2 regions of the Pradoshia sp. Z4_20 genome follow, and region 1 is predicted to be linked to the other one. Evidence: riboswitches for the same ligand, from Rfam matches in the RefSeq annotation. Region 1 holds a riboswitch; the other holds the start of a gene.
What was found. A riboswitch is a leader RNA that binds a small molecule or an ion and turns the genes downstream of it on or off. The one in region 1 is predicted to bind preQ1.
Positions count from the first base shown of each region.

Region 2: another riboswitch for preQ1. It lies ahead of AC4BHP_RS16995 (QueT transporter family protein); the one in region 1 lies ahead of queF (preQ(1) synthase).

Region 1 covers NZ_JBZAJD010000001.1:1,010,255-1,022,799, reverse strand. The annotation lists gene helD (RNA polymerase recycling motor HelD) at 1-1,312, opposite strand, end outside; gene AC4BHP_RS04925 (hypothetical protein) at 1,401-1,685, shown strand; gene AC4BHP_RS04920 (hypothetical protein) at 1,789-3,321, opposite strand; gene AC4BHP_RS04915 (biotin transporter BioY) at 3,522-4,091, shown strand; gene AC4BHP_RS04910 (SMI1/KNR4 family protein) at 4,433-5,485, shown strand; gene AC4BHP_RS04905 (FAD-dependent oxidoreductase) at 6,030-7,691, shown strand; gene AC4BHP_RS04900 (hypothetical protein) at 8,085-8,795, shown strand; partial or broken gene AC4BHP_RS04895 (IS3 family transposase) at 8,860-8,945, opposite strand; gene AC4BHP_RS04890 (VUT family protein) at 9,071-9,610, opposite strand; gene queC (7-cyano-7-deazaguanine synthase QueC) at 9,610-10,281, opposite strand; gene queF (preQ(1) synthase) at 10,337-10,837, opposite strand; PreQ1 riboswitch class I at 10,963-11,009, opposite strand; gene AC4BHP_RS04875 (NanQ anomerase/TabA/YiaL family protein) at 11,364-11,813, shown strand; partial or broken gene AC4BHP_RS04870 (transposase) at 11,855-12,169, shown strand.
Region 2 covers NZ_JBZAJD010000010.1:53,431-65,975, forward strand. The annotation lists gene nadE (NAD(+) synthase) at 119-937, opposite strand; gene AC4BHP_RS16990 (DoxX family membrane protein) at 1,312-1,842, shown strand; PreQ1 riboswitch class I at 2,010-2,054, shown strand; gene AC4BHP_RS16995 (QueT transporter family protein) at 2,062-2,547, shown strand; gene AC4BHP_RS17000 (ferritin-like domain-containing protein) at 2,704-3,138, shown strand; gene AC4BHP_RS17005 (hypothetical protein) at 3,220-3,927, opposite strand; gene AC4BHP_RS17010 (DUF368 domain-containing protein) at 4,109-4,909, opposite strand; gene AC4BHP_RS17015 (quinone oxidoreductase family protein) at 5,136-6,116, opposite strand; gene AC4BHP_RS17020 (enoyl-CoA hydratase/isomerase family protein) at 6,136-6,945, opposite strand; gene AC4BHP_RS17025 (SDR family NAD(P)-dependent oxidoreductase) at 6,930-7,697, opposite strand; gene AC4BHP_RS17030 (2-phosphosulfolactate phosphatase) at 7,699-8,445, opposite strand; gene AC4BHP_RS17035 (phosphotransferase family protein) at 8,447-9,517, opposite strand; gene AC4BHP_RS17040 (acyl-CoA thioesterase) at 9,550-9,948, opposite strand; gene AC4BHP_RS17045 (TetR/AcrR family transcriptional regulator) at 10,086-10,655, opposite strand; gene AC4BHP_RS17050 (long-chain-fatty-acid--CoA ligase) at 10,692-12,302, opposite strand; gene AC4BHP_RS17055 (SDR family oxidoreductase) at 12,336-12,545, opposite strand, start outside.

The DNA of each region.
Region 1 (12,545 bases):
CGGCTTTTTTGATTTCCATTTTCAGATCATTGATCCTCGCCTCTTTTTTATCCAAAGCCAGCGAAATGTATTGCTTCCGCTTTTTCTCATCACCCTTCCAGTTTAAGGCCCTGTCAATTCTGACCTCATAATGCTGAACTACTTTTTTCAGCATTTTATCTTTATTCAAACGTACTTGATTTTGAAGGACTTTTTTTAGTTTCTCGATTCGTTTATAAAGCGGCAAATATGTATACTCATTGTATAAAAGATGATTAAACTGTTTTGCTGTATACAATTTAAACTTATCAACCCGAAAGTCTTCATGCACCATTAAACTGGTTTTTATTTCTTCAACATAATGGTCAAGCACCCCTTGAAATAGAGAGGAACCTTTGATGCTTGAGATGTGAACGAATTGTTGATCCTTGAGGATGTCACGAAGCTTAGTATCCTCTGTCAATTTAATTTTCTTCCCCAGCACCTCTTCCACATATCCCTGAAAGGTCATTTGCCTTACTTTCTCAACACCGAGTTCCGGGAGTGCCTCTGAAATATAATCAAGGAATAAAAAGCTTGGTGCTAAAATTAATAATTGCTCAGGCTGGAATACATCTTTATAGTGATACAAAAAATATGAAATACGGTGCAAAGCAATAGTTGTCTTCCCACTTCCTGCAGCTCCCTGCACAATAATAGGTTTATTTAAATCCGCTCGTATGATTTGATTCTGCTCCTCCTGAATCGTTGCAACAATCTCTGTTAATCGATTGGCAGAACTGCCGGCAAGAGACTCCTGCAATAATTCATCCACCGTCGTAACATCGATATCCCGTATGTCAAGCAACTCTCCATCCTCAATGATGAATTGCCTTTTTAGACTAATGGTACCGTCATAAGTTTCACCTTCTGATGTGTAACTCACTTCTCCCAACCGGCCTTCATAGTATAAATTAGCAATAGGTGAACGCCAATCGATGATCAATTGCTCCTGATTGTCACGTTGGAATAAGGATGTCTTTCCAAAATAAAGCTTCTCCATTCCGCCAGCCTCACGAGAAGTGAAATCAACCCGCGCAAAATATGGTTTAGGTATCGCCTTAATTAAACTTTCCAGTTCGGACCTTGATAGCTGATAGAAGCTTGCACTCGTTAAAAGCTGCGAATACCCCGCACTCTCTACCCAGTCTTCATCTTTAAAAATGTCCTTCATTTTTTCCATAAATTGTTCTTTGTTTGTTTCAGCTGTATCAATGACAACCTGCATGTATTTTTTTATAAATTCGAGCCGTTGTTTCTCCTCTTCAATCTCCTGATTTATACTACTTATCACTCTTTCACCTATCCTTTCTTTATATATTTCAAGAATTCCTGTTTGAAAGACTAAACAAATCACCATACTGCTTATTGGAGGTGGAATCATGTACAGAAATCAAATCGCTTTGGTCTTTTCTGATTTTGGGTTAGATCATCTTTATTTAAAATTTGAAGTGCCGCTTGAAGTTCATGGAATATTGAATGACCCGGAGACGTGTGAAATAATGGAACAATTTTTGTCCGTGTATGACTTTAATTCACAGGAAACTCTCTTATTTGATGAATTTTTCACTCATTTTAAGATATTTAAACGAATAATTACATTCACTAGTGATTTACCCATCCATTATATTGATTTATATAAACCGAGCAGTGAAATCTCTTACTAAATTGATTTTGGGATTTTGCAGGTAACGTTATATTCATACACCCGATACGACAAAATAACCAGACAATCGTTTCATGATTGCCTGGTATTCTTCTTAACGTTATTCACAATAAGTATGGCCCAAATAAACAGGTCATAACTAATAAATTATAGCCTATGTAGTAAAATAATCCAGCAAATAAACCTGTATCTTCCTTCATCACCCAGCGATAGATCATATACGTAACAATACTGATGATTAAAGGCCAAATAATCAAGCTACCATCGAAGTTTAAATATGATGGAGCCGCAAAAAATGACCTTTCTGATAAGACCTCATTCAGCATATAGATCATAGTACCGATATAGAGCAGAATTCCCACCGGCTCTACCCAACTGCGTTCATTCCTTTCGAAAATATCACTCTTGATAAACGACAGGATTCCGTAAAAGACCAATGGAGGAACAACCCATACTAGTCCAAGCACTAGCATAAAAAAGCCGCTGAATATGCCAGAAATAGAATAATATAGAGCGGAGGTATAATCTTCTTTGGTTATTTTTTGTGAAGATTCGATATATCGATCATCATCCGTTGTGCCGTTCAACACATATTCCTTCCCATCAAACGTTTGCCAAGTTATATAATTCTGATCAAGCCATTGAGGTCTGGCAGGTGTGTCTTCCGTATTACTTCTCCTCTCAGCTACCCAGGCTCCTTTTTGCTGCGTGGCATAGTAAACATTATACCCAGAACGCTTTGCAACTCGACTGCCCTCAGCAACAAATAAAATTGCCGGCTTATCATCCTGGTAGGAAATCTGCAAATATCGAGGATTATCTAACTCACTCCCATTCTTCTCATCATAAAAAGTATACTTCTCATTTTTTTCAACTTTTGAAGTAGCTAAATCAAAGCTTAACTCCAACGCTTGATAGGCCCTTTGTCCCTGTGCCATCGAATATTTTTCGATAATAGCTGTAGCTTTTTTGTCTCCGGCATCATAGATGATATTCTCAATTGTTTCCCCGCCAGTTGCTGAATGCTCGAGCAGCTCTTTTAATTTTCCATTATACAATGAATAAAAATGAACCTCGGAATCAGATATTTGAAGTCCTACTAAAAAGGACTTACCATTTTTAGCCTGCAATCCTGTGTAAATAGGTTGATCATATGTATGTATAAGCTTTGTTTGACCTGTACCTGCATTATATTCTTTTAGTTCATTCTGATTCCAAAAGAGAACTCCAGCTTGGGTAGGTGAAAAAGAAGTAATGTCTTGAGCGATTACCTGATCCGTTCCCTCTTGGTTGATGGTTAACTTATCATCATCCATATAAATCAGCTGACCCTCGGACGCCCAAATTGGTTCTGCCGGCGCCACTTCGGCTTGGATAGATTCTTCTTTTAACATGTTGAAATTTTGATCCAATACTTTGTGAGAAACATCTGTCTCATCCGGCATAAAAATGTGTAACTCATCATCTATTTGATAACTGTAATATTCCATTGGATATTTTGATGATGCTTTCAAATTGCTTGATCTTCCCCACCCATCATCAGGCAGAGTTGTTTCCAGTCTTACATTGTACACATAATAAAGCAGCAACATGATAAAACCTGTAATAATTGGTATAATTATAGCCTTCTTACTCAAATGAATCCCCCTTAATCTCTAGATCTTTATACTCATTTAAATAATATCACTATATTAGTTTAATTTGGTAGAATTTTCAATAAATTATAATAGTTTAAATTTTACATTTATTTATTAAACAAATCTTGTTAACTTCCCATAAAATATGTTAACCTATTATTTAAATTGGTTTACTTATTTTTCAGTTGAGGTGACTGTCTATGGCTCATGATAAAACGAAAAAGCTAGTTCTCGCAGCAATGTGTGCATCCATCATCTGTCTGTTAGCCCAAATCACCATTCCTTTGCCTCTCATTCCTATTACAGGACAAACATTAGCCGTTGGGATTGTGGCAACCATCTTGGGATCCAGACACAGTACGATTACAGTATTAGTCTATTTAACACTCGGTCTTATAGGCTTACCTGTATTCTCTCAATTCACAAGCGGATTAGGTATTTTATTTGGACCAACGGGCGGTTACTTAATCGGATTCATTCCGACAGCCTTTCTGATTGGGCTATGGTTAGAAAAAACATCCTATACATACAGTCAAGCTTTTTTCGCAAACCTAATCGGTATGTGTATCACCTTAACCGTTGGATGCGTTTGGTTAAAACTATTTGCAGCACTTACCTGGCAGGAAGCTTTAGTAACAGGTATTTATCCTTTTTTACCAGTCGGCATCATTAAAGCATTCCTAGCCGCATGGTTCGGCATCACTATAAGGCAGCGCTTGAACTCTGCTAAACTATTACCAGCTCAAGCTAAAAGATACTCCTCCCTTTGAATTAGGTGGAGTATCTTTTGCTATATTGGGAAGGTATTATCTGTAAGCCGATATAAAGTATGTTTTTATCAGCTTCTCTATTACTGATTATATTTCTACTAGTTATCATAAAAGCAACTAGATACTCCATAGAAAATATGCAAAACTATATAATTCGTGCTGTAAAACCAAATAAAAGGCACCCTATTTGAGTGCCCACTAGTCAACATTTCCTCTATACTCCTTTCATTTTTTCTTAAAAACAAAATTTATTTAAAGTCACACAAAAGATTATCCATCAACCAATATATGTAAAGGATTAAATGGAACTTTGTAGAATTATATATTGAGCAATAATTTATATGAAATTAGGTGAAGAGATTTTGAAAAGCAGCATATGGGATAAAGATGTAGGTTACAAACCACTACCGGTCACTGATTCAATTATTGAAATGGCCGAAAAAAAGCTGGGTGTTAAACTTCCAGAATCCTACATAAAATTATTAAAAGATCAAAACGGCGGGAGTATCATCTACAATGCTCATCCCGCTCCCAAGCATGAAGTATTTGACGATTTATTCATAGAAGTAGAATACCTCGATGGAATTGGCAAAAATGGAGGAATACTAGATAGTGAAGAATTAATAGAAGAATGGAAAATGCCTAAAGGCCTTGTTTTGTTTAATGGTGATGGTCATTACTGGCTGGCCTTTGATTATCGGCATACTTCTTCAAATCCGCCAATTGTGTACGTAGATAATAATGATGAGATTTCACAAGTAATAACACTCGCTAGAAACTTTGACGATTTTCTAGAAAACTTATATGTAGTGGAAATAGAATTACCAGATGACGAAGACTATTCTATTGTGACATATAGTAAGGAAGACTTTGAATCGTTAATCGAACAAGATGATGCTGAAACACTTTCTGAAATTATCCAATTTGATACTATTGATGAGGAAGCAGATTTAGATTGGTATGGCGAAAAGTTATTACAATTGAGCGAACATCCTGATGATGATTTAAGGATCTCTATAGCTAATAAAATTTGGAATGATTATACTTACCAATTTAGTGAAGATACCTTAAAGAAATTCATTGAACTATTTAAAAATGATACAGATTCTGATGTGAGAAGCTATGCTGATATGATTACAGAAAAAATTAATTACTCTATAGAAGATTTAAAGATGGAAATGGTAAGAGAAAATACTGATTATGGTTACAATGTCGTATCCAGCTTTATGTATAAAGACAATAGCTACCATGTTATACAGAAAGATAATAAATGGATATTGGAAAGTCTCACTGGTGCAGATCAGTCATTCGATTCAATAGAACAATTCTTTAAAGAGGCAACATTGGGGGGAATCCCTCTTACCGATGCTTGGGTAGAAGTTAAGATAATATAAGCTTTTTTAAGAAAAGAAAAAATTACAGTGTACTAATTAGAGCACTCTAACCTATAAAAAGATCCTGACCTCTAAAGTTGATCGGGATCTGATTATTTTGGATTATTTCCCTTCACATATCTAGACGATAAAACATATCCAGAGATCCTCCTTTATCTAATCTTCATCAATTCTTATTTATCTACCATTTTGTAATTTTCAAAGTGCCAACTCAATAACAACTATTATTTTCTTTTGAGCATCCATTGGTAAACTAACCTTCCACCCTATTGGAATGGCATTGTTCGTTAAATTATTCTTAAATACCAGGTGTAACATTATATATTTTTCTACAATAAACTCTCGTTTCACTCTCTATGCTTATCTCATTTATTAAGTATGGGTCAATTCAGTCCTTCTACTGATTGATATTTAATAAATATTTCCAAATATTATTGTATAATCTGTTCTAAATACTGTAAAATTTAATTGTCTGAATATTTAACGGTTTCTATTTAAGGGTTTTGTTATTTTGCGCAGATACTACTCAAAGGGGGATTTTTTAATGGGTTGGGATTACGAATATGATGTAGTAGTAGTCGGTTCTGGAGCAACAGGTTTTTCTGCCGCCATTACTGCAAAAAAAGAGGGATTAAGTACACTGCTAATTGAAAAGGAAAAGCATTTTGGAGGAGCTTCTGCTTTATCAGGCGGCGGTGTATGGGTTCCGAATAACAGATATTTAGTTGAGGCTGGTGTAGCCGATAGTTTTGAAGAGGCTAAATTATATTTAGATTCCACTGTAGGTGATTTAGTAAGTGATACAATTAAAGAAACCTATTTGAAAAAAGGGATCGAAATGCTGGATTATATGCATAATTTAAGCCCACATATGAGATTCTCCTATGCAAATAATTACTCTGACTATTACCCGACACATCCGGGTGGAAAAGGGATCGGCCGGTCGATCGAGCCCAAAGTAATTGATTTAAATAAATTAGAAGATTGGAAGAGCAAGCTTCTCCCTCCTGCTATGGATACAAAAGGTTTCGTTATGACAGGACAGGATTTCGTTAAAGTGAATATGATCACCAGGTCCTGGGCAGGAAAAAGAGCTTCTTTAACACTTGGATGGCGATTAATTAAGCATAAATTATTCAAAAAAGATTATGCCGCATTAGGTAGAGCTTTAATAGCTCGATTGGCTCTAACTTACAAAGATTTAAACGGTGAAATTTGGCTTGATTCACCATTTGTTGATTTTATTTACGAAAACGATAAAGTAACAGGCCTAATCGTAAACAAAAACGGTAAACAAGTAACAATCAAAATCAATAAAGGCTTAATTTTTGGATCAGGTGGATTTTCTCGGGATCAAGAAAAGAGAGATAAATATCTTCCAAGTCCACAAGATGTGAGTTGGACAAGCTCACCAAAAGGTCAAACTGGTGATATTATTGAGCCTTTCGCAAAATTGAATGCGAAGTTTGGTTTAATGGACAGAGTTTGGGGTGCCCCTACTGTCATTAATCATTTGGGTATGCCATTTTTCTTAGTAGCGGATAGAGGCTTGCCGAATATGATTATCGTTGACCAAGACGGAAATCGATATATTAATGAACCGACTCCATATCATGAATTCGTTGATAAAATGTATGAACATAATGAAAAAACAGACGGTAAAGCCATCACTTCCTGGATTATTTTAGATGCAAGAGCCAAGAAAAGATATATATTTACTGGCCTATTCCCCGGGCAAGATTTCCCTCAAGCATACTATGAGAATGGTGTTGTTTTGAAAGGAAATACAGTCGAAGAATTAGAAAACAAATTAAATATTCCACAAGGAAATTTAGTTAAAACAATGAACAGATTCAATGAATTTGCACGAAACGGAAAAGATTTAGATTTCCATAGAGGAGAAACACCACATGATCGATATTACGGGGATCCTTCTTTGCCAAATCCAAATTTACTTGAAATCAATGAGGCTCCCTACTATGCAATGAAAGTCTACCCAGGGGATATCGGCACTAAAGGCGGGGTAGTTACGGACGAATTAGCAAGAGTTGTTAAAGAAGACGGTACAGTATTTGATAATGTATACGCTTGTGGTAACTGTTCATCATCCATTATGGGTCATTCTTATCCTGGGCCAGGAGCAACATTGGGACCGGGTATGACCTTTGGTTATGTAGCTTCCATGCACTGTAAGGATAAAAAATAAGAGACTTTTTAAACCCAGACAAAAGCATTTGAACAACTAAAGTTCTTATGCTTTTGTTATTTCTATTAATATCTCTTTTCTTTTATACAAAAGGAGAAAATACCTCCATTTTTAAAATGATTAACCATACTAAAGACCGTTCCATGGTAATACAGACAAAAAGAACAACCAGATACTTTTTCTTTTTTACTCAGTGCTTCATTCACGTTTTTTAGATTCTTTGGAAATTCATATGCCAGTTCTCAAAAAAATTATTCATGTTGTTCTCCACCTTCGTTCTTCATTAATGCAACGCTTCTAACTGGTAATTATTTGTAAATGGAAATTACAGTAAAATACCTTTCCCTTCCATGCTATAATAAGATCCTAATTTCACCAAAGGAGTGCACAACAGTGATGAAGCGATTTTTCATTATTATGTTTGGAGCGTTGTTGTTGACGGCTTGTTCGAACGCAACAAAAGACACAAACAATGAAACAACTTCTACCACCACTAACGTTCAAGAAAACGATCAGCAGGAAGTCAACTTGGAATTCACCCAAGAAAAATATTATATCGAAACCGGTGATGACACGACCATTTACTACTATGCCGAACTGGAAAATACCAGCAACATCCCAGCAGTGTTGTATTCTTCTGACTTAGCGGCAGAAGACAAAGACGGAAATGTATTAGGTGCCCAAATGGGCGGAAGCAGTTACCCGCACATTGTCAATCCAGGGGAGAAAACCTATATTTCGAATACCCTCTTTATTGAAGAACCTATCAAACAAGAGAACATCGCCAAAGTGTATTGCGTGCCTGAGTATGACAAGGCATCTGAGGAATATGTCGGTGTTAATGTGGAAAACCCTGTATTAAAAGAAGATGAGTACAAAATGTACACAGTAACAGGCAAACTTGTGAATTCGACAGATGAAGAGTTTGATGCATCCTATGCTGCCGTTTTACTAGATGAAAATAACCAAATGGTCGCAGTCTTGTCAGGCTATGCGGACAGCTTGAAAAAAGGCCAACCAAAGCCATTTGAAACGTATGAATATCTGCCAGAAGCGGTAAAAGGAAAAGTCAAAAGTGTAAAAGTGATTTCCTGTAAACATTAAGAAATAAAAGCAGTTCCCGTGTGATCTGATTCAAGAAATTTAGACATATATAATTAGGCTGCTTCAAGACCTGAGTTCTGTATTCAACTGGACTCAGGTCTTTTAATTTCGCCTTCATTTGTTTTTGTGATTGTAATAATGGATATAGTCCGCCATTTCTTTCTCAAAATACTCCAAACTCTTAAATTTCCGGAGAAAAAGAAGCTCGGACTTCAATAAGCCCTTAACCGTATCAGAAAAGCCATTTGATAGTTCTTTTTGTTTATTGTACTTTTTTATACTTTCGCCAGATATTTTTCTTTATAAGACAACCCTTGCCCTAATAGATATGCACCAATCATTTGCATAACCGTTTTCACGATAATCTGACCAATAATTGCAGCTGGTACAGCTGACCAAGGAATATATCCAGCTCCTAATGGGCTTAGTCCTACAATGACGAACACAACTGAATCTAATAAACCACCAACCATTCCACTATAAAAGACACGCCAAGCCATCGGAAGTTTTAAACGTGTATAAATTTCTGTATCTGTTGTTTCTGCGATTAAGAATGATAGCGCAGAGGCTGCGACGATAATTAGAGTATCTCCTAATAAATAAGATGCAGTTGCTGATAATACTAAAGCTAAGAAAATAAAACCATAGGTCCTCTTACGACCAAGTTTATTTTGAACCAAATCACGGAAGATAAAGGTTGCACCAATTAAGAACGATCCCATTGGAATAATGAATATCCAAAATTCTAATGGAGCAAAGCGCGCTGTCAGTACATTTGCCGTTACAATTGATACTAAATAGAATAGAATCCGTATCATATTGATCCTCCTATATGCTGTTTGGTATGTAAATATGTGTGCATTCCTTGCAGACGCAGCTTACAAGCGGGACATTCACCACAGCCGTCCGCTTTAATACCGTGATAACACGTTAAGGTCTTTTCTTTCACAAAATCAAATGCACCTAATTCATCTGCTAAGGACCATGTTTCTGCTTTGTTCAACCACATTAAAGGTGTGTGTATAACAAAGGCTTCTTCCATTGATAAATTGATTGTGACATTAAATGATTTTATAAAAATATCACGACAATCTGGATATCCGCTAAAATCTGTTTCACAAACACCTGTAATAATATGCTTTGCACCAATTTGTCTCGCTAATACACCTGCAAAAGATAAAAATAATAAATTGCGACCCGGTACAAACGTTGATGGCAACTCTCCTTCCGCACCATCCTTCACCTCAATATCAGCGCGTGTTAATGCATTCGGAGCAAGTTGATTAAGTAATGACATATCTAAAATATGATGATGGACGTTTAATTCATTAGCGATTTGTTTTGCACATTCAATTTCTAATGCATGTCGTTGCCCATAATTAAATGTCACAACCTCTACCTCTCCAAAATTTTTCATTGCCCAGAACAAGCATGTCGTACTATCTTGTCCGCCGCTAAACACGACTAATGCTTTTTCTTGCTTCATGATCTTTCCCCCCTCCCAAGATAAAAGGATTTTAACGAATTGTGGTAACACTCAGTTAGCGATTATCAATTTTTTCGGGATATAAATCGTGATTCATTAAGCGATGATTTGCGATTTCTTCATATTTCGTACCTGCACGGCCATAGTTACACCAAGGGTCGATTGATATACCCCCGCGTGGAGTAAATTTGCCCCATACCTCGATATAACGAGGATCCAGCAGTTTAATTAAGTCATTCATAATGATATTGACACAGTCTTCGTGGAAGTCTCCATGATTGCGGAAACTAAATAAATATAATTTTAGTGACTTACTTTCTACAATTTTTTTATTTGGAATATACGAAATATACATGGTCGCAAAATCCGGTTGCTGCGTAATTGGGCAAAGACTTGTAAACTCAGGGCAATTAAACTTAACAAAGTAATCACGGTCTGAATGTAAATTATCTACAGACTCTAATACTTCAGGTGCATAATTAAATGCATACTTCACATTTTGATTTCCCAATAACGTTAAATCCTCTAATCCTTCTCTTTGTTGTCGACCAGACATAAATAACCCTCCTTGAATTAGATATCTAATCATTCCAAGGAGGGCCATACTCTTTTTCTATAAAAATAACTACTTAGAAAGTCAAAAAAGCCACGTCCAATATATGGACATGGCGAGAATGACATGTATCCATAGTTTTTTATAGAGGGTATCCGCTATGAACCTCTCCTGAAAATCTTCAGATATTATTTTAATTACATCTTATCATATCACACCCGATAATGGTTATAAAAGGAAAAAAGTTAACAGATGTAAGTTGAATCACGGGTGTTTCATAAAATATGGAGCTGAGCTAAAAATGATAAACACAAGTTAGACGATAAAAGTATTTTGGCAATTTTACACAAATAAATGGCCAGATGACTATTATCTAAAGGTTTGATGGTTTATTAATCAAACTCAATTATTTCTTTCTCCTTCGGTTTTTCATATCATACGAACCAGACTTGTATACAAGTTCTTGTATCGCTATTACTGGTTATGTTACTATTTTATATACTTATATTACGTATCGGAGGAAACATATATGATTATCGATCAGTTATCAAATGCTCCATTATATGATGGAGTGCATCCTAGATTAAAGAAAGCCTTCGCTTTTTTAATGGAAAATGATTTGCAAGCCTTGCCGGTAGGAAAGTATGAAATTGAAAATGACAAGGTCTTCGTAATGATTCAAGAGTATGAAACAAAGCTCATTGAAGACTGTCGCCTGGAAGCTCATTACTCATATACGGATATCCAATACGTCATTAAAGGCGAGGAAAGAATGGTTTATACAAATAAGGAAGATACAGAAGTCGTAGAGGAACAAAAAGAAAATGATGTTATGTTCTTGAATGGCGAGGGTAATCATCTTATCGTGAAAGAAGGATGTTTTGCTGTGTTTATGCCCCAAGATGCTCATATGCCAGGTGTTTGTGTGCAACAACCGCAAACTGTAAAAAAAGCAGTAGTAAAAGTATTGTGTGATTAATGGAAGAGGCAAAATCAATTCATGATTTTGCCTCTCTTAATCTTTGTCGTGATTGCGGAAAGTTTTTCAACGACCTAACTAACACTCCTATATCTGGCACTCGTTATCTTGGAAAGTGGTCTACTTTCTTTCATTTAATAGTTGAGGGTTACACCTTGCCGAAGATTGCCAAAAGACTAAAAATCCATTTGTCTACCGCATTTTACTGGCGACATAAGGTGCTTTTTGCCCTTCGTTCATTGGGATTTCAAACTTTAAAAGGAATTATCGAAAGCGATGAGACCTTTTTCAAAGAGTCTTTCAAAGGCCGAGAAGTAATTGATAGAAAGGCTAAGAAGCGTGGAGGTAGAGATGAACCAGCCTCAAACATATTTCTACAAGTAGGGGGTGAACAGTTTAGCGGACGGGATCATTTGTCCCACTGCCCCTTACGTTCTACCCTGGCTACTGATAGATTAAATTCAAATGAAAAAAGTTCAACCAGAAAGTTCTGGCTGAACTATATAATACGAACCTGCCCCTTTACTTCAACAAGATATTCAACCACAAAAAAGCATTAATCTTTCTAGGATGAACGCCACTGTTTAATAATTTGGGATCTAACCTGTCCCACTGCTCGGGCAGGAATCGCCCGTCTTTCACTGCCATCCTGTCTTTGTATAATCAACATTGATATATAAAAGATCCTTATTTATAAATTTCTAGCAGCGTCTTTTATAGCCAAATCTCCGA
Region 2 (12,545 bases), on a different contig from region 1:
GTGTTTTTTATTCTCCAATTAATTATACCAGTATATCGTTATCTTAATCACGATTCATTTCACCTTACAATAGAATAAGCCCATGATTATGAAAATCACAGGCTTACTTTTTGGTTAGTTATTTCCACCAATTATCGTGAATGGATGCAGGCATTTGACGTTTGTGTTCTGTTTTTAAATATTGTTTTTCAATTTTTAATGCAGCTTCAGCATCGACTTTACGGCCTTCCAAATAGTCGTCAATCGTATCATATTTTAAGCCAAGCTCTGTTTCATCAGCTTGCTGCGGTTTATTATCCAGCAAATCGGCAGTCGGCTCTTTCATATAAAGTCTTTCCTCAGCTCCCAATTCTTTAAGCAATTCTCTGCCCTGGCGCTTAGAGAGACCCGATAAAGGAAGAACATCAGCTCCGCCGTCTCCATATTTTGTATAAAAACCTGTCACTGCCTCAGCAGCATGGTCTGTACCTATTACCAGAAGTCCATTTTGTCCACCAATGGCATATTGCGCAATCATACGAAGCCTTGCTTTCACATTCCCTTTATTAAAATCGGTTAATGCTTCATTAGTTGCTTCTTTGTATTGATCTGTAATGACATCGACAGTAGACTTGACATTAAAAGTAATACTTTCATCTGGTTTAATAAATTGCAGAGCACGCTGAGCATCATCTTCATCTTGCTGTACTCCATATGGAAGTCTGACAGCAATAAATTTAGCCGCAACCCCTTCCTCACGCAGTTCTTCCACAGCCATCTGAGCCAGACGTCCTGCCAATGTAGAATCCTGACCGCCACTGATTCCTAGAACAAATCCTTTTGCTCCGCTCTTCTTTAAGTAACTTTTTAGGAACCCAACTCTGTCTTTGATTTCTTCTTTAGGGTTTATTTCCGGTTTAACATGTAATGCTTCAATAATAACTGATTGTAAGCTCATTCCCATTCCTCCTTCAAACACCTATACTATTATTTTCCTTAAATGTTCTCTTTCTAACCTTTTATCATTAAATATATTTTACTCTTATATATAAATTTTTAAATAGCTCATTTAATTAAGAGTGTTATTTTTCATTCTAATACAACACTAATTGGTTCATTATGTAAAAGTTTGTGAAGGAACGAACAATATCACGTTTGTAAAGTTGTTTTTAGTATTAACTTAAAAGGTTCACATATTTTTGTACAAAAAAAGAAACACAGGGATAATGCACCACATTATCAAGCATATGGTATATAAATAAGGTATAGAAAGTTACTGGAACTAAAAACCGCGGATTAGAGCCAGTTAAATCCATATGGGAGTGATTTAAAATGATGAATTGGTTACGAACTAATAAATATGCCTCCGGACTATTATTGATTATAAGACTGTATCTTGGTTATGAATGGATGATTCATGGATTTGAGAAAATTAAAGGCGGAGCATTTGATGCATCCGGATTCCTTGGAAATATTGTTGCTAATCCTGTAACTGGGCCAGACGGAGGGGCACTGTATCCGATTTATGGTTCATTCATTGAAAAATTTGCGATTCCTAACGTAGGGTTAATCAACATCTTAATTCCATGGGGAGAATTTCTAGTTGGGCTTGGGTTACTGCTTGGTGTCTTAACAACTACAGCTGCCTTCTTTGGATTATTAATGAATTTTATGTTTTTATTTGGCGGAACAGTATCTACTAACCCGCTCTACATCATACTGGGAATGGTTATTCTTGTAGCAGGTGCAAATGCCGGCCGATTCGGTGGAGACTATTACGTTCTTCCCTGGATTCGTAAAACTATCTTCAAAAAGGATGACATAAAACCAATCAATACAAAAAAATTAACTCCAAGTCGTTAAACTAACGATTAAATAAGAGACGACGCCGAGATTTCTCTCGGCGTCTTTTATTGATTTATGCCAGTCGATCATAACTATACGATGATGTTTCGAACATGATGCAACTACAATTCTTTGTTGACTAGGCATCTTATTATGCTTATGATTATTTGGTGTCTTCGGAAATACTAAACGTGGTTCGTAACCATCCCACGATAAAAAACTAAGGGAGAGAAAAAAATGAATATTAGAACGCTTGCTGTAAATGGAGTTTTGGCAGCCTTATATATTGCTGTCACTATAATCGTACAGCCAATCGCATTTTCGAACATTCAGTTTCGAGTACCTGAAATGTTCAATCACTTGATTGTATTTAATAAAAAATACATGTATGGGATTGTGATAGGAGTATTTATCTCTAACCTCTTTTTCTCATCAATGGGTGCATATGATTTAATATTTGGTGTTGGCCAATCCATACTAGCATTAACAATCACCATTCTAACCTTCCGATTTGTCCGCAATATTTGGGCAAGGATGGCTATTAATACATTCGTTTTTACTTTTACCATGTTCTTAATTGCTATAGAGTTAAATATTGTTTTGAAACTTCCTTTCTGGTTTGCATGGGCAACAACCGCAGCTGGAGAATTAGCAGTCATGACAATTGGTGCTCCAATTATGTATGCTCTCAATAAACGTATTAATTTCTCAAAATTAATCTGACTTAATAATCCAAGCTTGGTCCTTTATCGGATCAGGCTTTTTATTATGTAAAAATATTCCCTGAACATTTCAAAATCCTGCCACAAAAAAAATGCTTAATATGTAGTAAAGTAGGGTACATTTGAATTATAGAATATAGAAGGAGTGGATTATAGAATGGAAAAAAAATTAAAAGAATTAATAGATGGTTTAAATGAAGATCTAGCAAACGAATATGCTGCATCAATCATGTATTCTAGCTATGCGGCAATGGTTTCTGGTTTATACAGACAAACACTGAAACCTTTCTTTGAAGGTGAAATAGCCGATGAACAGGGACATGCTTTATATCTTGCAGAAAAAATCAGTACATTGGGTGGAACACCAACTGTAACACCAGCAGAAGTTAAACAAACCACTGATGTTAAGGTAATGCTTGAATCTGCCTATCAGGCAGAAAAAGATACAATAGATCGCTACGAAACACGCAAGAAACAAGCTGAGGAATTAGGCTTAACTGAATTAGTTGTTAAACTAGAAGATCTTATCTCCGATGAAACAGGCCATATGGAAGAGATTGGCCGCATTCTTAGTGACTCCAGATTTGATTAATTCTTAACAATCTGCAACATGTTTAACACAGGGATAGAACCGTGATTCTGACAAGCAGAATTACGGTTCTTTTTATAGCTATTACTTCGGTAATGGGATTTCAAATTCTGTCTTTTTACCATTAAATAAATCTTTACCTTCACTGTTTAGGAATGGCCCAAACTCCAATTTTAAATTTCGTGTAATTAAGAACAAATCCTTGTCTATTAAAAAGACATGAAGCTTTTCACTAGATGTTCCGGCAGCAATTTCTCCTTGTTGGCTCGGCTCCAGATTTGTTTCTGGCAGATAGGTTATTTGATTATCGTTCCCTCTTAAAAAAGAACGAATGGATTTAAATATTAATGGTTGTTTGAAATTGTTCACAAGCTTTATTTTCATGGTAAGTATGATACGGTCTCTTTCATTTAAATTTTTGAACTTTGATTTAGTTTCCTCTGATGGGGTTATCTCAGCATACTGTATACCTTCTAACGTAATGATTACGTCCTCAATATTTTTAGTGTCATACATTTTTAAATTTTCATATAGTATCTTTTTCACACCCATATTGCCAGAAGTAAATCGATCTTGATACACCTCAGAGGATACAGATGGCTCTTCTCCTTTTGATGCCACGCCATTTTTTGTTTCTTTATCTTCGGTACCTTCTTTATTATCCGTACTTACATCTTCTGTAGTTTGATTCTTTTTATTATCCTTATTTATCGTCTCTTCTTTTTCGCTTCCACATGCTGATACTCCTATAATAAGACATGCCAAAAATATAAACCTCAGTCCCTTTTGCACGATTCAACCTCCAATACTTTTTATTGTAAAATTGTAGTTAATCTATACATTTGCTTATGTCTTAATATTCTAAGCATAAACGCCCTTTTCCTATCTATCCCACATAATTGTTTTAACAGTGCAGTCGAAACAAAATAAAAAAGGATTGTCCGAGACAATCCTTTTACTTTCTAGTCAATTATTACTTCGTAAAAATTTTCGTTACCAAAAGACCTGCCACAAAAGTTATACAACATAGCAGTATAGTACCTATTCCTGTTGGCAATCCAGGAACGATTACAAATATAGATCCAATAATCAACCCCATTATGACTGCAAACGTCATATGTGGATATGCCCTCAGTAAAAAGCTGATTGCTTTACTGCTCACAATAAAACCAACCACTGCTCCAGCCCCTACAAGTATAATAATTGTAAAGTTTAAATCTGATAAAGCAGAAATAACAGTTGAATAAACACCGAGCAACAATAATATAAACGAGCCACTAATACCTGGAAGCAGCATAGCCATACTTGCAAGCCAGCCGGAAAAGAATAATCCAAGCCCAGATAAAAGCGTTACATCAGATATAACAACAGATTCATTCGGCTTCAGGAAACCTAGTGCTGCCATCATGATCGCGACCAAAACGACAACCACAAAATGCTTTCCTGTAAAGTGTTTTTTCACCTCTGCCTGTCTTATAATAAATGGCAGTACACCGATGATTAACCCTACAAAAAAGAATTGTGTCGGTTCATGATGATGCTCTAGCAAATAATCAATCAATCGGCTAAACGTCAGTATAGTAAACCCCATACCGATTGCCAGTGGCAATAAAAAGCCCAGATACCTTCTCCAATCACGGCTAAAAAAGCCACTGATTGATAATAATAAGCGATCATAAATACCTAATATAAACGCTATGGTTCCTCCACTTACACCGGGAATTAAATCACTGATTCCCATTAACATACCACGATATATGTTTTTCCATTCCATTATCTTCAGTCCTTATTTTTTTATTTCACTATAATAGTTTACAAAATAAGAACTAGTAAAAACAATGGCACATAATACAAATTTAATGATGTTTCTTTATTCCATTAAAATGGATATAAGATAATATCAATATAACAATATCAAATAATGTCACATTTATACTTACTCTTATTATAATAAAAAACAAGCATGCTAGAACTGCATGCTTTGCGAGAATATCATCACCTTAACGACGAACCTGGAGTATTACCTTTCCTGTTGTTTTCCTCGATTGCAGTAGCTCATGTACTTTCGCTGCTTCCTCAATCGGATGGACTTCACCTATTATTAATTTTAATTTTCCCTCTTCTAGGAATGAAAAAAGATCACGCATGCTCGGCAACAGCAATTCTGGTTTTCTCATAATTTGCGGAAGAAAGAATCCAATGACCGACTGGTTTCTCGCCATTAAGGATGAGGGGTGCATCACGGCCTGTTCTCCGCTTGCGACACCATATATCACCAATCTCCCGAACGTAGCTAAGCATTTCAGTGTCTCCTTAAAAACATCACCGCCAGCCATTTCGAGCGCCACATTAACTCCACGGCCGTTTGTCGCTTCCAGCACGTCTTTATACCAACCCTCTTTTGTATAGTTGATACATACATCAGCTCCCAGAGAACGTGCAAGCTCCAGCTTTTCTTCCGTGCTGGCAGTTGCAATTACCTTACCGGCGCCCATTAATTTAGCCAATTGGACTGCTAAAGTCCCAACTCCTCCAGCTGCTGCATGAACGAGAACGGTTTCACCCTCTTGCAATTGCCCCATTGTTTTTAAAATATGGTAGGCACTCAAACCTTGAAGTGGGAGGGCGACCGCTTCTTTTAAATCCAGTTCTTCTTTCAGGAGAATTACGGACCGAGCCTCTGCAACAGCATACTCAGCATATCCTCCAGATTCAATCAGCGTGACCACTCTTGCTCCAATGTTTACGTTTGTCACTTCTGAGCCAGTTTCGACTACACCCCCGGCAACTTCTGCTCCTGGCACAAAAGGAAGTTTGGTTGGTACAACATATTGGCCTTCGCGTCTGGCAGTATCTGCATAATTCACACCAACTACATGTATTTCAATTAATACTTCATATGGACCAGGTTTCGGCCTATCTAATTCGACCATTTTTAATACTTCTGGTCCTCCGTACTCAGTAAATTGAATGGCTTTCATAATACATACTCCCTTTCTCTTATTTGCCGGTAAACTGCGGCTTTCTTTTTTCTTTAAATGCAGATACACCTTCTTGATGATCCTCCGTGGCTATCATCATCGTTTGAGTGATACGTTCTCTCTCTAGGACATCTTCGAGAGTAGCCGTAAAAGAATAATCAATCAGTTTTTTCATTTGCCCATATGCTTTTCCTGGACCATGGGATAACATAGTCGCATATTGAATCGCCTCATCACGCAAAGCTTCCAAAGGTACAAGTTTATTAATAACCCCAAGTTCATATAAACGTTCTGCTGGTATAGGTTCAGCTGAAAAGAAAAATTGTTTCGCCAAATGCGGACCAACTAAGCGTGGAAGAAAATAGGAACCTCCTGCATCCGAAATAAGGCCAACCTGTGAAAAACTTAAAACGAACTTACTTCCCTCAGCGGCCACAATCAAATCGGAGGCTAGCGCCAAATTAAAAGCGGCCCCTGCCGCAAAACCATGTACCGCAGCAATAATAGGAGTTTCAATCTCCTTCATCGTTAAAATACATTCATTTATGACTCCTAAATACTCGTAGGTAGTAGCTGCTGATTTGGTTCCCATCGTTTTTACATCTCCGCCGGCACTAAACGCCCGGCCTGCTCCGTTTAAAATAACTACTTTCACATTAGGATTTTTATCAGCTTTTTTTAATTCATTAATTAGTCCTGTTATCATTTCCGGGCTAAAAGCATTCAAGCTTTCAGGTCTATTTAATGTTAATACTAAAACTGAACCTATCTCTTTTATTAATAAGTGTTCCATCATCCATCTCCCTTTCTCTTTTACGTGATCATCCATCCCCCATCGACCAGTACATCTGTACCAGTCATGTATGAAGCTTCACTCGATGCTAAAAAGGCAATAACATTGGCTATTTCCTCACTGGTTCCTACTCTTTTCAATGCTGTGTTGCGTTCTATTGATTTCACAAACCGTTCATTCGTTAAAGACCATTCTGTCAACGGTGTTTCAACAAATCCAGGTGATACGGAGTTTGCACGGATACCATATGGTGCCATTTCAAAAGCAAGTGCCTTCGTAAAATTCAACACAGCTGCTTTTGCAGAACTATAATGAGGTATATGAGCAGCAGCTTTATGGCCTGATAGACTCGCTATATTAACAAATGCCCTATTACCTCCACGGTTAGCTTGCTCCATCATAAACTTTCCAAGTATTTTTGAAACCAAAAACACACTCTTCAAATTCACTTCCTGAACGATATCCCAAGCCTCTACGGCCGTATCCATTATTTTTGATTGCACTGAACCACCTGCATTATTGATGACCACATGCAAGTCCATAAAATGATCCTCAATAAAATCTAACAACGCGGTTACTTCCTCTTCTTTCGTAACGTCGGCCGCAAAACAGGTTGCCTGGATATGATGGCTTTGATTATTAATTTCATCAACAACACTTTCAAGCTTTTCTAAGGTTCTTCCAACTAGAATGACATTTGCTCCTTCTTTAGCCAAACGCAGAGCTGTAGCCTTTCCTATCCCGCTGCCACCGCCAGTGATCACGGCAACTTGCTCATGAAATCGCATCCTATACCTCCTTTTTTACCGTTAATATAACGCGATTATTTTTAAACACAGGAACAATCTCATAACATCCACTTGTACTTGATAACAGAAGATCTTCCTTTAATCCGTATTTGGTTAATAGCAATCCAACTCTGGATGCCGCCAGAACTGAGTATGAATTAGATGAATGGCTGTCATAAAAAGCCAATGCAGCTTTTCCAGCGTCATTCAGCTCAATCCCTTGATTGGTTCTGCAGGTTATATTTGCAATTAAATGGCCGGCACCATAGAAATCCTCTAGGCTGAATTCTCCTGAATTTCCTGAACAAATCACGACAATAGTTTCATCCTTGCTATCATTCAGTATCGCCTGTGCCACGGCAGCATTATTAAGCAAGGAGGATATATACACTAGATTTGCATATGCCGCTTTATGTAGAGCCACTGTGCCGTTAGTAGTTGAAAGAATCAAGGTTTTACCATGGATACGCGTGCTAATTTTAACCGGTCCTGGATAAAAAAATCCATCGATTGGTTCTGCATGTAATTCCCCAGCCATCAAGGCTTGTCCGTTCTCAAATTGTCTGCTTACTTTAATAGCTTCGTCCTGATTTAGAACGGGAATAACCTCTGTTGCTCCATTCTGCAAAGCTGTTACAATCGTGGTTGTGGCCAGGAGAATATCTAGTACAACAGCTATCTTGTTGCCTGAGGCCAGTTTTTCTGGTGATATATCTTCCTTGGTCAGCAGGACATGAACTTTCAGCATCTTATTGATTCCTTGTAAGTAAATAAGCATGCTCAATCAATGTTTTTACATACTTATCAAAGCTGGCAAATCTCGGATCCTTTGTTTGGCCATTATGATAACGATAGTAGATTTGCTGACAAATCCCCGCTAATTTGAAATAGGCAAATGTTAAATAGAAATTCATATTGGAGACATCACGGCCGCTTTGTCTTGCATATTCTGAAATAAATTGTTCCCTTGTATAAAATCCATCTCGAATCGTAACAGATGGCTTCCCCAGTCCTTTCTTCAATACTTCAGAATCGTCCCCCTCTGCCCAATAGCTCATAGCTACTCCAAGATCTGCGAGCGGATCCCCGACCGTCGTCATTTCCCAATCAAATAGACCGACCATTTCCGTCCCATCCTCATTAAACATCGCATTGTTCAATTTATAGTCATAATGAATAATTGAAGCATCACATGAAGCTGGAATGTGGTCTACTAACCATTTCTCTAATTCTTGTATATGTGGAATATCATCTGTTTTTGCTCGTTCATAACGTGCTATCCATCCATTTGTCTGTCTTTCCATAAAGCCATCAGGCTTACTGATTTCCTTCAATCTAGTCTCCTGATAGGAAATGCTATGAAGCTGAACAAGCCGTGCTACCATTTCCTTTGATAAATTTTGAAAGAGTTCACGGGAAGGTTTAATGCCTTCAGGAACAGAAATATCAAATATAAAACCTTGCTTTCGTTCCATAATAAAAAACGGACTCCCAACAACATGCTCATCATCTGAGTAAAGGATTGGTTTTGGAGCCGGACTGAAAAGAGGATATACTTCTGAGAGGATGCTGTATTCCCTTTGCATATCATGGGCTTTTGGAGCTACAGGCCCTAGCGGCGGTTTCCTTAAAACAGCTTCCCATGTGCCTATTTTCAATTGATAGGTTAAATTTGAATGACCTGCCGAGAATTGTTCAATTTCCAGGTTTCCTTCTGGCAAATCGCTAATCTTACTCCGCAGAAATGATTCAAGTACATGCTGGTGCAATTCTTCTCCACTTCGTACGGGAATCGTATCTTTACTAACTCCTTGGTTCATGTCTATCTCACCTCTTTCAAAAATCGGACTCATTAAACAGCTTCGACCAGCCTCAACAGTTTCTCTTTTAGCATTTCAGGAATCGGTTCACTTTCCTGTTTGTCAAAATTAAACTGAACAAGGATGGCAGTCCCTTTGGCAATTGGGTTACCGGTTTGGGCACAGTAAATATCATGTTCAAGCTGAAAGCTCTTTGTCCCCACTCTGGATACAGTCGTGTTAATTTTTAATATTTGATCAAAATAGGCTTGAGAGAGGAAATCACATTTAGTCGAGGCCAAAATGAATGACCAATTTCTTATTTTTAAATCCAGTTCCATTTCCTTCAAAAAATGAAGACGAGCTTCCTCCAAATAGATGAAATAACTTGTATTATTCACATGACCAAGTGCATCTGTTTCCGAAAAACGGACGGTTACCATTGATTCCATAGCGGCCTCCTTTTACCCATTTACAGTATCCATGCTATATTTATACCCTGCTGTATGCCTCGGAGGATATTCGTAATCTATACACCGACCAGCTCCAATTAAGCAATTTTATTCAAAAAAAAGGGAGTCGTGATTTCCTACTCCCCTTTTTCAATTCCTTTCATGATCATCTCTACAAACATGTCTGCTAATTCATGTTCAGAAATAACTCCTTCAGGGTTAAACCACTGATAGCTCCAGTTCAAAATTCCAAGAATACCAAATGTAACAATGGTAGGATTTAAATCTGAACGTAGCTCTCCTGTCTTCATTCCCTGCTTAATTAAATCTTCAATATTAAATCGAAATTGATCACGCTTTGGCAAAATCTCTTCCAGCTTATCATCGGATAATAGTTTCATTTCCCGGAAGAACACCTTTGCACTTAAACCTTGGGTTCGAATATCACTCACTAGTAAATACGCTATATCGTGTATTTTTTGTCTACAGGTTTTCCTCAAGGTATTTAGGATCGCTTCCTGTCTTTCAATTAATCCATTAATATAATCGAGATGAATATTCATCAATAATTCTTCTTTACTTGCAAAATAGTAATAAAAGGTTCCCTTTGTAACTCCCAAAGAATCAACAATATCCTGTATGGATGTTTCTGCAAAACCCTTTTGTTCAAATAAAGAAATGCTGGTGTTCTTAATTTTTTGTTTCATCATCAAGACCCCAGTTCGTGTGTATTCATGTCACCCTTACTTTGTTTTGACTTCTTCCCTCAGAGCCCGGCGAAGTATTTTTCCGACATTTGTTTTTGGTAATTCATCACGGAATTCTACTATTGTCGGCACTCGATAGGCCGCCATATTATTTTTACAGTATTCTATAATCTCTTTATCCGTAGCTGACTCATTCGCTTTTAATACTAAAATTGCTTTGACTGTTTCTCCGCGATACTCATCCGGAACTCCTATTACAACAGCTTCCTGTACGGATGGATGTTCATACAGGACTTCTTCTACATCACGAGGGTAGATATTATAACCGCTTGCAATGATTAGATCCTTTTTACGGTCAACAATCGTTAGATATCCATCTTCATCGATCCTGGCAATATCCCCTGTATATAGCCATCCATTGCGGAGAGCAACAGCCGTTTCTTCAGGCATATTCCAATAGCCTTTCATAATCTGCGGACCTTTGACAATTAATTCTCCCAGTTCGCCAACCGGGACTTCCTCCACCCCTGTAGCTACATCCACGATTTTACAATCTGTAGATGGGAAGGCAATTCCGACTGTTCCAGGTTTACGAACACCAAAATCCGGATTACAATGCGTAACGGGTGATGCTTCCGAAAGACCATAACCCTCCAAAATCTTAGAATCCGTTTTTGATTCATATTCCTTCATTAATTCCATAGGCATAGGAGCACTTCCGCTATTGGAAATTTTTATGCTATCAATCCCATATTCCTTTGCTTTAGGATGAGCGTTGATCGCCACGTACATGGTTGGTACGCCAGGGAATATAGTTGGCTTCTCCTGTTTTATGGTTTGAAGGACCTCTTCTAAATCAAAACGGGGTAGCAATATGTTTTCACTCGCCATTAATATGCAATTATTCATACAGGCCGTCATACCAAATACGTGGAATAATGGGATGACAGTCAGATACCGTTCCTTCCCCTTATTTACCATCTTCTTGTAAAATTCCTTTGTTTGATAGATATTGGCAACTAAATTACGATGAGTGAGCATGGCTCCTTTCGATCTCCCCGTAGTGCCACCTGTATATTGGAGCACAGCAACATCATGACTCGGATCAATAACTACTGGCTCTACTGGCATGACTGTTTCAGAGATAAATCGCTCAAATGTCCAATCATCTCCAAATTCTGTCCCGGATGGCTGCAGGCTTACTACAATAATATTTTTGAGATTCGTAGTAGATTGAACCGCTTTAACAGTTTGATAGAATGCATCCATGACAACAATCGTTTCAGCATCGGAATCCTGCAATATATATTCCAGTTCTCTAGCTACTAACATGGGGTTGATTTGTGTGACAATTCCTCCCATCGATAGGGCCCCATAATAGGCAATCACATACTGAGGACAGTTTGGCAGCATTATTGCCACCCTATCACCCTTTTTAACATCATTATTCTGAAGTGCTGCGGCGAAGCGATTGGATGTCCCTAAAAGTTCCTGATAGGTCATTTTTCTTCCAAAAAAAGATAGGGCATTGTTTGTGGGGTAATGGATTGTCGTTTCATGAAGAATGTCTGGCAGTGATTTGTTCGGAATTTCGATTTCAGATGCAATACCTTCCGGATATTGCGTAAGCCAAGCTTTCTTTTTCATATTTTCCATAGTCAAATCTCCTTCATCTTTTATTTAAACCATGGCGTGTTTTCCGCCATCAACTACCAATACCTCACCTGTTATATAATTGGATGCAGCAGAGGCTAGGAATAAAGCAACTCCCTTGAGGTCTTCATCATTTCCAAGCCTTCCAAGCGGTGTCATATATTCAATTGCATCTTTTCCGCGTTCGAGTAAGACCTGAGACATTTTGGTTGGGAAAAAACCAGGTGCGATTGCATT